Regions from separate parts of the Cellulomonas sp. H30R-01 genome, predicted to be linked through region 1. Evidence: riboswitches for the same ligand, from Rfam matches in the RefSeq annotation. Region 1 holds a riboswitch; each other region holds the start of a gene.
The links. Region 1 has a riboswitch for S-adenosylmethionine ahead of GXP71_RS10405 (LLM class flavin-dependent oxidoreductase). Riboswitches for the same ligand answer to the same signal wherever they lie in the genome.
Positions count from the first base shown of each region.

Region 1 (4,395 bases):
GGACGCGGTCTCCAAGCAGCCGCTGTTCAAGACCGCCGTGTGCCAGGTCGAGCGCGTCGCCGACGGCGCGGGCACACCTGCGCCCGCCCCGACGACGGGCGCGTCCGCCCCGGTGCGCGTCGGCGTGCGGCCGACCGCCGGCGGGACGCGCGCGGAGGTCCACGAGGAGGTGGCGACGTGAAGCTGGGGCTCGCGCTGCGCGAGGTGCACCGCTCCGAGACCGAGCTCGCGGAGGCGCTGCTGCACCTGTCGGAGCGGCACGCGGTCGTCCACGACGTGCACCTCCTGGCGCGGGACCTCGCCGCGTGGTCGGCGGACCACGTGCGGCAGGTCGCCGAGGCCGCGCACGACCAGGGCGAGGACCTCGACCCGGACCCGGTGCGCGACCCCGGCGTCACGCGGCGCGTCCGCGAACGGCTGTCCGAGGCGCTGGGGCGTGCCCGCGCGCCCGAGCTCGCGCTGCTGTCGGACCTGCGGACCGTGTACGTCCTCGCGCACGGCGTCGCCTCCGACTGGGAGCTCATCGGCCAGGCGGCGCAGGGCGTGCGCGCGCGGGACCTCGTCGACCTGTCGCAGCGCTGCCGTTCGGAGACGATCCGGCAGGCGCGCTGGGCGGACGCGATGCTCAAGGAGTCGGCGACGCAGATCCTCGTGTCCTGACGGCCCGGGACGGAGGTCCGGTCCGCAGCGGTGGCGGCGGTGGCAGCGTCGGACCATGGGACGTGCAGCGCGCCGGTGGGTCGTGGGCCTCTCCGCGTTCACCCTCGTCGGGGTCGTCGCGGGGGTGCAGGGCTTCCTGTCGGGCGCGTTCGCGCCGCTCGTCGACGACCTCGAGCAGGTGCTGCCCCTCACCGGGCCGGTCGTGCCGGCCGTCGCGCTCGCGGTCCTCGTCGGTGTCCCGCAGACGCTCGTGCTCGTGACCGCGCTGCGACGGACGGCGGACGCGCCCGTCGTCGCGGCGGTGGGCGGCGCGGCGCTGACCGGGTGGGTCGCGGTGCAGCTGCCGCTCGTCGGCTGGACGTCGCCCGTGCAGTGGGCGTTCGCCGCCGTCGGCGTGGTCGAGTGCGTCGCCGGGCTGCGGATGCGCGCGGCGCGGGCGGAGACGCCCGGGGGACCGGCGGGGACGACGACGGGGACGGCCCGCACGGACCGTCCCCGTCGGAGCTGACCGGCCGAGCCGGTGCAGCGGTCTACTTGAAGGCGTCCTTGACGTCGTCGACGGCGTCCTTCGCCTTGTCGCCAGCCTGCTTGACGTTCGCGGACGTCTGGTCCGCCTGGCCCTCGGCCTCGAGGCGCTCGTCGCCGGTCGCGCGGCCGGTGCCCTCCTTGACCTTGCCCTTCGCCTCTTCGGCGGCGTGCTCGATCTTGTCGTCCAGACCCATGGGTCTCTCCTCTCGTGCGGGCGGTCGTGGGCGGGGGTGTCAGACGGCGCGACGGCCTCTGCCGACGAGCCAGCCGATGAGGCTGACGACGAGCAGGATGATGCCGATCCACAGCAGGACCTTCGCGGCCTCGACGGCGACGCCGAGGACGATCATCACCACGCCGGCGATGATGAGGATGAGCCACAGAGCCATCTGACTGCCTCTCTCGACCCGGTGGCCGGGGTTGGCCGCCGGACGTCCACGACCGCGTTCTCCAGTCGCAACTCCTTCATGGTCGTGCGACCAGGGGCGCGCCGCACGTCGGGCGGGCCCGTGCGAACGGTGGTACGCGGGGTGAGATGTCCGGACGTCAGCCGCCCGCCTGCGGGGCGGGCGGCTCGACGAGGTAGGTGCCGTGCCCCTCGACCACGAGCCCGTCGACGAAGCGCAGGACCTCGTCGACCACGCCGCCCGACTGGTTGCGGTAGCCGAGGACGAGCACGTCGACTCCCGCGTGCACGCGCTCGACGGAGAACCGCAGGTCAGGGACCTGCCGGAGGCCTTCCGTCCAGTAGGCCCGCAGGGCGTCCTTGCCGTGCACGACCCCCTGCGTCGCGGGCAGGAGCCGGGCGGCGACGGGCGACGTGAACACGACGTCGTCCGCGAAGTGGTCCAGCACGGCCTCGACGTCGTGCGCGTTCCAGGCGGCCACCCAGGCGGCGGCGAAGGCGTGCGGCTCGGGTGCGGACATGCCGGGCAGTGTGGCACCGCGGGGTGCGGATCGTGGACACCGTTGTCCGGCATGTGAGAACCGGGCCCGACGATACTTGACCTATCAGGTCGGGATTTCTAGTGTGCTCGTCACCGGGGTCACGCGACCTCGGGGTCATGAGCTCCAGCACCAAGCCCCGGCTCGCTGGACGGCAACCCTCCCGCGCGGCGGGGTGCCCCGGGTGACGACCAGGCCGTGAGCGCACCGCGCACGGCAACGGCGCGGACGCAGGCCCACGGCCTGCCGTGAGGAGAGAGCGATGAGCGGGCGAGCCCCCGGACGCGCAGCCGTCCTGACGTGTCGCTGTCGCCCCCTGCGCTCCTGTCGCACGCGCTGACACCCGCGCTACCGCCGCACCGACGGTCGGGGGCCGCAGCGCCCCGACCCCGCCGCCCGCCGACGCGGGCTCCCTCGTCCCACCCCACCGCCACGTCCCGGCACGGACGCGCCCTCGGCGCGCCCGCAACCGCCGTGCACCCCAGAGACGGACCCGCACCATGACCGTGACCCCCAGCACCCACCTCGGCCTCGACCTCTCCGACGCCGGCGCGCACCCCGAGGCGTGGCGCGCGACCGGCTCCGAGCCGCACCGCCTGTTCGACCCCGAGCGCCTCGGCCAGCTCGTCGCGACCGCGCAGCGCGCCACGCTCGACTACGTCCTGTTCGACGACGCGTTCGCGCTGCACACCAGCCGCAACACGACGCTGCGCGGCCGGCTCGACGCCGCGCTCGTCTCCGCCCGGCTCGCCCCGCGCAGCTCCGGGATCGGGCTCGTCGCGACCGTCGACACCACGCACACCGAGCCGTTCCACGTCGCCAAGGCGATCCAGACGATCGACCACGTGAGCCGCGGTCGCGCCGCCTGGCAGGTCGGCTGGTCCACGACCGACGAGGTCGCCGCCGCGTTCGGCCGCAAGCCCGCGCAGGACGAGGCCGACGCGGTCGCCGAGGCCGACGAGGCCGTCGACGTCGTGCGCAAGCTCTGGGACAGCTGGGAGGACGACGCCGAGATCCGCGACGTCCCGACCGGCCGGTTCGTCGACCGCGAGAAGATCCACCGCATCGACCACGACGGCGTGCGGTTCGCCGTGCGCGGCTCGTCGATCACGCCGCGCTCGCCGCAGGGCCAGCCGCCCGTCGTCGTGCGCGTCGGGTCCTCGTCGTCGTTCGCGCTCGCCGCGCACCGCGCCGACGTCGTGCGCATCCGCCCCGCCGACCGCGGCGACGCCGCGCGCCAGCGCGCCGAGATCCGGGCCGCTGCGGCCGCCGTCGGGCGCGACCCCGACGAGCTCCGCGTGGTGGCCGACCTGTTCGTGGTCCTCGGCGGGACCGAGCACGCCGCCCGCGAGCGGCTCGCGCTGCTCGACGCGCTGACGGCCCCCGGTCGGCGCACGCACGAGGGTGCCGCGCACGTCGGGACCGCGGCGGACCTCGCCGCGACGATCGAGGACTGGACGACGACCGGCGCGGTCGACGGCTTCACGCTGCGGCCCGCCGCGCTGCACACCGACGTCGACGGCATCGCCGACGAGGTCGTGCCGCTGCTGCGCGCAGCGGGCGTGTTCCGTGAGTCCTACCCGGGCACGACGTTCCGCGACACGCTCGGCCTGGCGCGCCCCGTCAGCCGCTACGCGACCGCGATCGCCTGAGCCGCCGAAATGACGAACCGCCCCCGCAAGCAGATCCACCTCGGCGCGCACTTCCCGGGTGTCAACAGCACCACGGTGTGGACCGAGCCCGACTCCGGCAGCCAGATCGACTTCGCGTCGTTCGAGCACCTCGCCCGCAAGGCCGAGGACGCCCGCCTCGACTTCTTCTTCCTCGCCGAGGGCCTGCGCCTGCGCGAGCACAAGGGGGAGATCTTCGACCTGGACGTCGTCGGCCGCCCGGACACGCTGCCCGTGCTCGCCGCGCTGGCCGCGGTCACCGACCGGCTCGGCCTGGTCGGCACGATCAACACGACCTTCAACGAGCCGTGGGAGATCGCCCGGCAGTTCGCGACGCTCGACGTCCTGTCCGGCGGCCGTGCCGCATGGAACCTCGTGACGTCGTCGGACGCGTTCACCGGCGCGAACTTCCGCCGCGGCGGGTTCCTGCCCTACGCCGAGCGGTACGAGCGGGCCGCCGAGCTCGTCGCGGTCGCCCGCGCGCTGTGGGACTCGTGGGACGACGACGCCGTGCTCGGCGACCGGGCCGCCGGCGCGTTCCTGCGCGACGGGGCCGTGCGCGAGGTCGAGCACGTCGGGACGCACTTCCAGG
Region 1 is NZ_CP048210.1:2,336,047-2,340,441, reverse strand. It holds gene GXP71_RS10435 (molybdopterin oxidoreductase family protein) at 1-181, shown strand, start outside; gene GXP71_RS10430 (hypothetical protein) at 178-660, shown strand; gene GXP71_RS10425 (hypothetical protein) at 716-1,168, shown strand; gene GXP71_RS10420 (CsbD family protein) at 1,191-1,382, opposite strand; gene GXP71_RS10415 (DUF4175 domain-containing protein) at 1,422-1,577, opposite strand; gene GXP71_RS10410 (nuclear transport factor 2 family protein) at 1,735-2,115, opposite strand; SAM riboswitch class IV at 2,249-2,362, shown strand; gene GXP71_RS10405 (LLM class flavin-dependent oxidoreductase) at 2,634-3,785, shown strand; gene GXP71_RS10400 (NtaA/DmoA family FMN-dependent monooxygenase) at 3,795-4,395, shown strand, end outside.

Region 2 (4,395 bases), 920 kb from region 1:
GTGCCGTCGTCGACGGTGAGCGTCTGCGCCGCGACGTCGACCACGACCGACCAGTCGGTGCCCGACGGCATCAGGTCGGTCGTGCGGACCCATCCCGTGCGGCCGTTGACCTGCGCGCGGTCCTCGCGGGGGAGCGCGCCGCGCGTCGCGAGGAGCACGCGCACCCAGCCGGCGGCCTCGTCGACGACGGGCAGCACGTTCGCGGCGCCGAGCACGTCCGTCGGCAGGACGCCGACGGCGGGGCCGCCGACGCTCGCGTGGACCGCGGTCGGCTCGGACACGACGACGGTCCGCCACCGGCCGAGCGACGGATCGTCGTTCTCGAGCGGCGTCAGGCCCTCGCTTCCGGGCAGCCCCGGGACGACGTGCAGGACGTCGACCACGGGCAGCGTCGCGAGGTCGACGGGCGGGGGTGGCGCGGGCGCGGCGGCCTTGGCGACCGCGACGGGTGCGGCGAGCTCGACGGGCGGGGGAGCCGCGACAGGGCTGTCCGTGGCGCACCCGGCCACCCCGACGGCGAGCGCGAGCGCGACGGCCGCACCGGCCGCGCGGCGGCTGGCGGGGACGGACGTGCGCACGAGGACCTCCGGGGTCGGGATCCCATCGTCCGTCAGCGGGGGTCCGCGCGGCAAAGGCGCGAGCGCCGCGAGAACGCGGACGAGCCCCGCGCGAGGGGTGCGCGGGGCTCGCCGGTGGCGGTGGGCAGCTCGCCGGGACGCGTCAGATCGCGGTCGCGTCCCCGATCCGGTGGTACGTGCGGTCGTGGTAGACGAGCGGGGCCACCTCGTCGGTCGTGCCGTGCGCGAGCGCGCGGACCGACACCAGGTAGGACCCACCGACGGGTGTGCGCTGCACGACGCGCCCGCGCACCCACGACACGGCGCCCTCGATCACGGGCTCGCCGGTCGGCAACGCGGTCCAGCCGCCTGCGGCGAACCGGTCGATGCCGCTGGTCGCGAAGCGGGCGGACACGTCGTCCTGCGCGCCGGACAGGAAGCTGATCGCGAGCGTCCGGGCCCGCGAGACGGCCGGCCAGGACGACGACGTCGACGCGAGCGAGAACGCGAGCAGCGGCGGCGCGGCCGACACCGAGATGACGGACGTCGCGGTGAACCCGACGAGCCGGTCGCCGTCGGTGAGGGTCACGACCGCGACGCCCGCGGGGTGGCGGCGGAACACCTCCTTGTACGCGTCGGGTGTGAGCTGCTGCTCGTCCTGCTGGACGAGGTCGGCGTCGAGAGCGCGCAGGATCTCGGCGGTCATCGCAGCGCCTCCGCGAGGTCGGCCGCGTCGCGGACGGCGCGGCGCAGCGGTTCGGCGGCCCGGTCGAGCCAGTGGTCGACCACGGCGTCGAGCGCCGTGGTGTCCCGCAGGTCGGCCTCGGTGACGACGAGCGCGCGCGTCGGGACGTTCGCGCCGAGCTCGACGAGCAGCGGGCGCAGGTGCACCTCGCCGACGAGCGCGTGCGCGGGCGAGCCGGTGACGACGAGCGGGACCGCGACGACCCCGGCGAGACCGTCGGGGCCGTACCCGTCGAGGAACGCCTTGAGCAGCCCGGTGTACGACGCCTTGTAGACGGGCGTCGCGACGACGAGCACGCCCGCGGCGGCGACGGTCCGCAGCGCGGCGTCGGCGGCCGGGCGCTCGGGGGCGAACAGCTCGCCCGCGACGTCGGCGAGGTCGACGGTCGTGACGCCGGCGGTGGTGGGGCCGGCAGGGTCGGCGCCGAGGTGCGGCAGCAGGCGGCCGGCGACGTGCTCGGCGGTGCTGCGGGTGCGGGAGGCCGGGCGCGGGTTGCCCACGAGGGCGACGACGCTCGGACCGGTCGGGTGGCTCACGGTGCGGCTCCTTCACGTTCACGCTTGCCGCACCGGGTGGTGCGGCCTGGTCATCTCCCGGAGCACCCCGTCGTGGAGGGGTTGCTGACCAGCGAGCCGGGGCTTGCGTGCTGGTGCTCGTGACCTGGCCGCGGTTTCTACCAGCGGTCGCGCCGACGGCAAGGGGTCGGGCGACTCCTTCTCGATATGCGGACAAGACCGGTCGGGATTTCGCGTCTCTTCGCCGGATCGCGCGGGCGTCACGGCCTCGCCGCGACCGCGACCGGGACCGGGCCCGGGACCGCGCGAGCGTCGCCGGCTCGCCGCCGCCGTGCCACGATCGCCGCATGACGGACGTCGTCGACCCGCACGTGCTCCCCGCGACCGCCGTGACCAACCTCCGTGACCTCGGCGGCCGCCCGACCGCGGACGGCGGGACCGTCGCGCGCGGCGTCGCGTTCCGCTCGGCCGAGCTCACGTCGGACGGCGTGCCCGACGACCCCGTGCTCACCGCGCTCGGCGTGCGCACCGTCGTCGACCTGCGCACCGCCGCCGAACGCGAGGCACGTCCCGAGCGGCTGCCCGCAGGCGCGCGGCTCGTCGAGCTCGACGTGCTCGCCGATCTCCCCGGGAACGCCGCCGCCCAGGCCGCCACGCTGCTCACCCGCCCGGCGGTACTCCTCGAGACGCTCGACGGCATGGACGTCCCCGAGCAGATGCGCGCCACGTACCGCCGGCTGGTGTCCTCGCCCGCGGCGCTCGCGGGTTACGCGACGTTCGCGCGCACGGTGATCGACGCGCAGGGCACCCCGGTGCTCTTCCACTGCACAGCCGGCAAGGACCGCACGGGATGGGCCGCGACCGTGCTGCTGCTCGCGGCAGGAGTCGACGAGGACGGCGCGACGGACGAGTTCCTCGCCGTCAACCCGGCGGTCCGGGCGACGTTCGCGCCACTGCTCGCGCAGCTCGAGGCCGCGGGCGGCAACCCGGCTCTCGTCTCCCCGTTCCTCGAGGTGCGCGAGGACTACCTGCGGGCCGCGCTCGACACGGTCGAAGCCCGGTTCGGGTCCTTCGACGGGTACCTCGCCGACGGGCTCGGGCTCACGCCCCTCGAGGTCGAGGCGCTGCGGCGCACCCTGCGCGCCGACGCCTGACAGAGGCCGCGCCGCACGGTTCGTCCGGTTGGTCCGTTCGGGTGGTCCGGTATGTCCGATGTTGCCGGGCCTCCGACGGGCGCTGACGATGGTGCGACCGAGCCGACGGAAGGCGGACGCATGCACGAGGACGAGCTGGTCTCCCCGATCCGCAAGGGTGCGCACGACATCGCGCTCGACCGCGAGCGCATGCGCCGTCGTCGCGTCTACCGGCTCGCCGCCTTCGTGCTCGCGGCCGAGGCGTACGTGATCGTCAGCGCGCTGCTGGGCCGCGACCCGCTGCCGTCGCTCCCGGCGGTCGACCCGCTGATCCTGGTCCCGGTCCTGTTCTTCGGGGCGATGCTGCTCCTGCTCGTCGGCACGCAGGTCGGGTCCGCGCGGTCGCCGCACCTCACCTACCGGCCCGAGCAGGTCGACGTCCGGCTCGACGACGTCATCGGGATCGACCCGGTGAAGGAGGACGTCCGCCGCTCGATCGACCTGTTCCAGACGCACCGGCAGTTCGCCGACCAGATGGGCGGCACCCCGCGGCGCGGACTGCTCTTCGAGGGCGCGCCCGGCACCGGCAAGACGATGACCGCGAAGGCGATGGCCGCAGAGGCGGGCGTCCCGTTCCTGTTCGTGTCGGCGACGTCGTTCCAGTCGATGTACTACGGCGCGACGGCGCGCAAGATCCGCGCGTACTTCCGGGCGCTGCGCCGCGCGGCACGCACCGAGGGCGGGGCGATCGGGTTCATCGAGGAGATCGACGCGATCGCGCTGCGCCGCGGCGGGATGCTCGGGGCGTCGTCGTCGCGGACCCTCGTCGGTGCGGCGTCCGCCGGTGCGCCGGGCCTCGTGACGAACGCGATGATGAGCGAGGGCACGGGCGGCGTCGTCAACGAGCTCCTCGTGCAGATGCAGTCGTTCGACGAGCCCACGGGCGGCGACAAGGCGTACAACCGGCTGGTCGCCGCGGTGAACCTGTTCCTCCCCGCGACGCGCCAGATCCGCCAGCGCCGCCCCGGACGCGCACCGATCCTGCTGATCGCGGCGACGAACCGCGCCGACTCGCTCGACCCCGCGCTGCTGCGGCCCGGCCGGTTCGACCGCCGGCTCATGTTCGCCGCGCCCGACGCGCACGGCCGTCGCGCGCTCGTCGACCACTTCCTCGCACGTCGCGCGCACGACGCGGAGCTCGACGACCCGGTCGCCCGTGACCGCGTGGCCGCGTCGACGAACGGCTGGACGCCCGTGATGATCGAGCACCTGCTCGACGAGGCGCTCGTGAACGCCCTGCGCCGCGGCTCGCTCACGATGTCGTTCCAGGACGTCGAGACCGCCCGCATCACCGAGATGGTCGGCATCGGCCAGCCCGTCCGGTACACGCGCGCCGAGCAGGAGCTCATCGCGACGCACGAGGCCGGGCACGCGGTCACGGCGTG
Region 2 is NZ_CP048210.1:3,260,816-3,265,210, reverse strand. It holds gene GXP71_RS14610 (L,D-transpeptidase) at 1-578, opposite strand, end outside; gene GXP71_RS14605 (flavin reductase family protein) at 721-1,263, opposite strand; gene GXP71_RS14600 (NADPH-dependent FMN reductase) at 1,260-1,838, opposite strand; SAM riboswitch class IV at 1,854-1,963, opposite strand; gene GXP71_RS14595 (tyrosine-protein phosphatase) at 2,165-2,971, shown strand; gene GXP71_RS14590 (AAA family ATPase) at 3,092-4,395, shown strand, end outside.
Region 2: it holds a riboswitch for S-adenosylmethionine, as region 1 does, so the genes downstream of both, GXP71_RS14600 (NADPH-dependent FMN reductase) here and GXP71_RS10405 (LLM class flavin-dependent oxidoreductase) in region 1, are expected to answer to the same signal.

Region 3 (4,395 bases), 1.2 Mb from region 1:
GACGGGCACCGTCCTGCACGCGGTCGGGCCCAACCGGCTCGCCTGGATGGAGGCGATGGTCGCGGCCCTCGAGGACACGCCGCTCGACGAGGCGACCAAGGTCACGGCCGTCGGCACGATCGCGAGCCACCAGCTGGACGAGCTGCGGCTGTTCGCCTCGTGGACCGACCGGGAGCGGGCCGTGCAGGAGGCGACGTCGCGGTCCTACGACATGGACGGGATGCTGCTGGCCGTCGCGACGCCCGACGAGCACCCCGCGCTCGTCCGGGCCGCGAGCGCGGGAGCCTTCGGTGCCGCGATGGAGGACGGCCCGGTCTCGTTCGGCACGACCCTGCTGCTCGACGGCATCGCGGCGCTCATCGCACGGGCGGAGGGTCGCACGGGATCGTGACTCTCACGCCCGCCGCGAGCCGTCCACAGCCCGCGTCGGCGCACCGGCACCGCCAGCCGTCGACGCCCGCCCGCGCGGTGTCGGCGTCCCGCGCCAGACTGGCGCCGTGCCCACGCAGACCCCCGACGCCGCCGCGACGCCCGACGTCCCCGCCGCCACCCCGGCACGCCCGCTCGTGACGGGCCGGTGCTTCGGCGACGGCGACCCCCTCTACGAGCAGTACCACGACGAGGAGTGGGGGCACCCGGTCCACGGGGAGCACGCGCTCTTCGAGCGGCTGGCCCTCGAGGGGTTCCAGTCGGGGCTCGCCTGGATCACGATCCTGCGCAAGCGTCCCGCCTTCCGCGCGGCCTTCGCCGACTTCGACCCCGAGGTCGTGGCCGGGTTCGGCGACGGCGACGTCGCACGCCTCATGGCCGACGCCGGCATCGTGCGGAACCGCGCGAAGATCGAGGCGACGATCGCCAACGCCCGTGCGCTGCGGGACCTGCACGCGCAGGGACGCACGCTCGACGAGGTCCTGTGGTCCCATGCACCCGACCGCGCCGACCACGTCCGGCCCGCGACCTGGACGGACGTGCCGGCCGTGACCCCGGAGTCACGCGCGCTCGCGCGCGAGCTCAAGTCGCTCGGCTTCCGGTTCGTCGGACCCACGACCGCCTATGCCGCGATGCAGGCGTGCGGGCTGGTCGACGACCACCTCGCGACGTGCCCGTCGGTGACGGTGCCCTGACGCGCGCCTGCTCCGCCGCCCACGGTGCCGCCGCGCGGAGCACGACGGCCGACGTCCGACGAACCCGGGCGGCCGCGGACCACCGCGTCCGACGAACCCGGGCGGCCGCGGACCACCGCAGCCGACGCACCCTGGTGGCGGTCGACGACCGCTCCGCGCGGCGCCCACGGGAGGCTGCTGCTCCCGTCGAGTGACGCCTCGGCGCGCACCTCCGACCCTCTTTCGGGTGGAGGTTAGGATGCCCGGCATGACGGACACGACGGACCCCGACGGGCGGCTCGACGCCGTGCGCGGGGCCGCCGCCGCGATGTCCACCCCCTCGGACGTCGACGCCGAGGTGCTGGCCGCCGTCCAGGACGGCCTGCTCGGTGTCGTGGCCGGGTCGCCGACCTCGTGGTTCGACGTCCCGACGCAGCGCAGCCGGCTCCGGCCCGGCCACCTGACCCCGCGCCGCCGCCGCTGATCCGAGGGGTGGACCGGACGCCCTCCGGTTCTGCCGTCGTCATCCCGCGTCGCCGGGCACGGTCCGCCACCGCGCGTGATCGACCGTCGGTGCGTCGACGCCGCGACGCCAGGGAGGAGGCCAGCGAGTCCGACGGCTCTCGACCGCGACGTTCCCACCTCGACGGACCGCTTGCCGCGCGGACGCTGGCGTCTCACCGGTCGAGCAACGTTGCCCACCATGTGGTCGGCGGTCTAGCATCTCGACAACCATCCAGAGCGGCCGAGAGACCTGGCTCGACGACGCCGCAGCAACCCCCCTCCTGGCGAGGGTGTGGGTGCTTCCGCCAGGGTCGATGGAGTGAACGATGCCGCAGCACCCCGCGTGCCCCCGCGACCCCCGCGCGGGCCGACCGACGCCGGTCGTCCGGTGAGCGTCCCCGTCGTGGACGCGCTGCCGGGCACGGTCGACCAGACCGGCACCGTCGCCGACACCACCCCGCGTCGGACGACCGGCCCGCACGTGGCGCCCGACCGCCCGCTCGCCGCGATCGACCGGCCGACGGTGTCGTTCGAGCTCTTCCCGCCGCGCAACCCCGACGCCGCACCGCGGCTCTGGGAGACGATCCAGCGGCTCGGCGAGGCGCACCCCGACTTCGTGTCGGTCACGTACGGCGCCTCGGGCCGCACCCGCGTCACGACCCGCGCGCTCGTCAGCCGGCTCCTGCGCGAGACGTCGCTCAACCCCATCGCGCACCTCACCTGCGTCGGCACGTCGCGCGACGAGATCACGGCCATCGTCGAGGAGTTCCTCGACGAGGGTGCGCGTTCGTTCCTCGCGCTCCGCGGCGACCCGCCCGCGGGGCAGGACGACTGGCAGCCGCACCCGGACGGCGTGAACACCGCGAGCGAGCTCGTCGCGCTGCTGCGCGAGATCGAGTCGCGCCGGTGCGCGGGCAGCCCGTCGCAGGCCGTGCGCGCCCGGGTCCGGCCCCTGTCGGTCGCCGTCGCGGCGTTCCCCCGCGGCAACGCGGCGACGGGCGGCACGCGCGCCCAGGACGTCGCGTCGCTGCTCGCGAAGCAGGAGGCCGGCGCGGACTTCGCGATCACGCAGGTGTTCTTCGACGCCGAGTCGTACCTCGGGCTCGTCGCCGAGGCGCGCGACGCGGGCGTCACCATCCCGATCATCCCGGGCATCATCCCCAGCACGGACCCCGCACGGCTGCTGCGCGTGCAGGACCTCACGGGTGTGCCCGTCCCGCGCGACCTGCTCGACCTGCTCGGGTCCGCGGACGACGACCTCGAGCGGCACCGTCGCGGCATCCGCGCCGGCGTCGACCTCGTCCAGGGCGTGCTGGACGGCGGCGCCCCGGGCGTCCACCTCTACACGTTCAACCAGCACCACGCCGCGCTCGACCTGCTCGAAGGAGCGGGTCTGGACGGCGGGGCCCGCACCGGCCGCAGCGCCGTACCCGTCACGGCCCCCACCGCGACGACCCCCGGCACACCCGGACCGACCACGACGGCACCCGACCCGACCCACGAGGGACAGACACCGCGATGACCACCACCCCCACGTTCCCCGCCGGCTCCGTCCTGGGCTACCCCCGGATCGGTCCCCGTCGCGAGCTCAAGAAGGCGATCGAGGCGTTCTGGGCCGGCCGCTCCTCCGCCGACGAGGTCGAGGCCGTCGCCGCCGACCTGCGCCGCCGCACCCGCACCCGCCTGGCCGAGCTCGGCCTGCGCACCGACGTGCCCGCGATCCCCAGCGCGTTCTCGTTCTACGACCACGTGCTCGACGCCGCGACCGTGCTCGGCGCGATCCCGCCGCGCTTCGCCGACCTGGTCGACGCCGACGGCCGTCTGGACCTCGCGGGCTACTCGACGGTCGCGCGCGGCCGCGGCGACGACCTGCCGCTCGAGATGACCAAGTGGTTCGACTCGAACTACCACTACCTGGTCCCCGAGATCGGCCCGGACACCGAGTTCCGCTACGCGAGCGACCGCCCGGTCCGCGAGTTCGCCGAGGCGCTGGCCGAGGGCGTGCTCACCCGCCCGGTCATCGTCGGCCCGGTGACGTTCCTCGCGCTCGCCAAGGCCGCCGAGGGTTCGCCGGACGACTTCGCGCCGATCGACCGCCTCGCCGACGTGCTGCCGGTCTACGCCGCGCTGCTGCGCGACCTCGCCGCCGCCGGCGCGACGTGGGTCCAGCTCGACGAGCCCGCGCTCGTGTCCGACTCGATCGACGTGCCCGTCGAGCGCCTGCTCGCGTCGGTCACCGAGGCGTACGGCGCGCTCACCGCGGTCGAGGGCCGCCCGGCGCTGTTCGTCGCCGCGCCGTACGGCGACCTGCGCGACGCGCTCGGCGTGCTCGCGGCGACCGACGTCGAGGCCATCGGCGTCGACCTGGTCCGCGGCCCCGCCCCGACGCAGGCCGTTCCCGGCCTCGAGTCGAAGACGCTCGTCGCGGGCGTGATCGACGGCCACAACATCTGGCGCGCGGACCTCGACGCCAAGCTCCAGGTGCTCGAGCAGCTCGAGAACCTCGGCGCGGGCGCCGTCACGGTCGGCACGTCGACGTCGCTGTTCCACGTGCCCCACGACGTGCAGGACGAGCCCACGCTCGACCCGACGCTGAAGTCGTGGCTCGCGTTCGCCGACCAGAAGGTCGTCGAGGTCGTCACGCTCGCCGAGGGCCTGACCGAGGGCCGCGAGGCGATCCACGAGCAGCTGCTCGCCGCGTCCGACGCCGTCGCGTCGCGCAAGACCGCCCCCGGCGTGGTCCGCCCCGAGGTGCGCGAACGTGTCGCCGCCCTCGGCGAGGACGCGT
Region 3 is NZ_CP048210.1:3,540,192-3,544,586, forward strand. It holds gene GXP71_RS15840 (TetR family transcriptional regulator) at 1-391, shown strand, start outside; gene GXP71_RS15845 (DNA-3-methyladenine glycosylase I) at 567-1,124, shown strand; gene GXP71_RS15850 (hypothetical protein) at 1,372-1,587, shown strand; SAM riboswitch class I at 1,833-1,928, shown strand; gene GXP71_RS15855 (methylenetetrahydrofolate reductase) at 1,996-3,129, shown strand; gene metE (5-methyltetrahydropteroyltriglutamate--homocysteine S-methyltransferase) at 3,126-4,395, shown strand, end outside.
Region 3: it holds a riboswitch for S-adenosylmethionine, as region 1 does, so the genes downstream of both, GXP71_RS15855 (methylenetetrahydrofolate reductase) here and GXP71_RS10405 (LLM class flavin-dependent oxidoreductase) in region 1, are expected to answer to the same signal.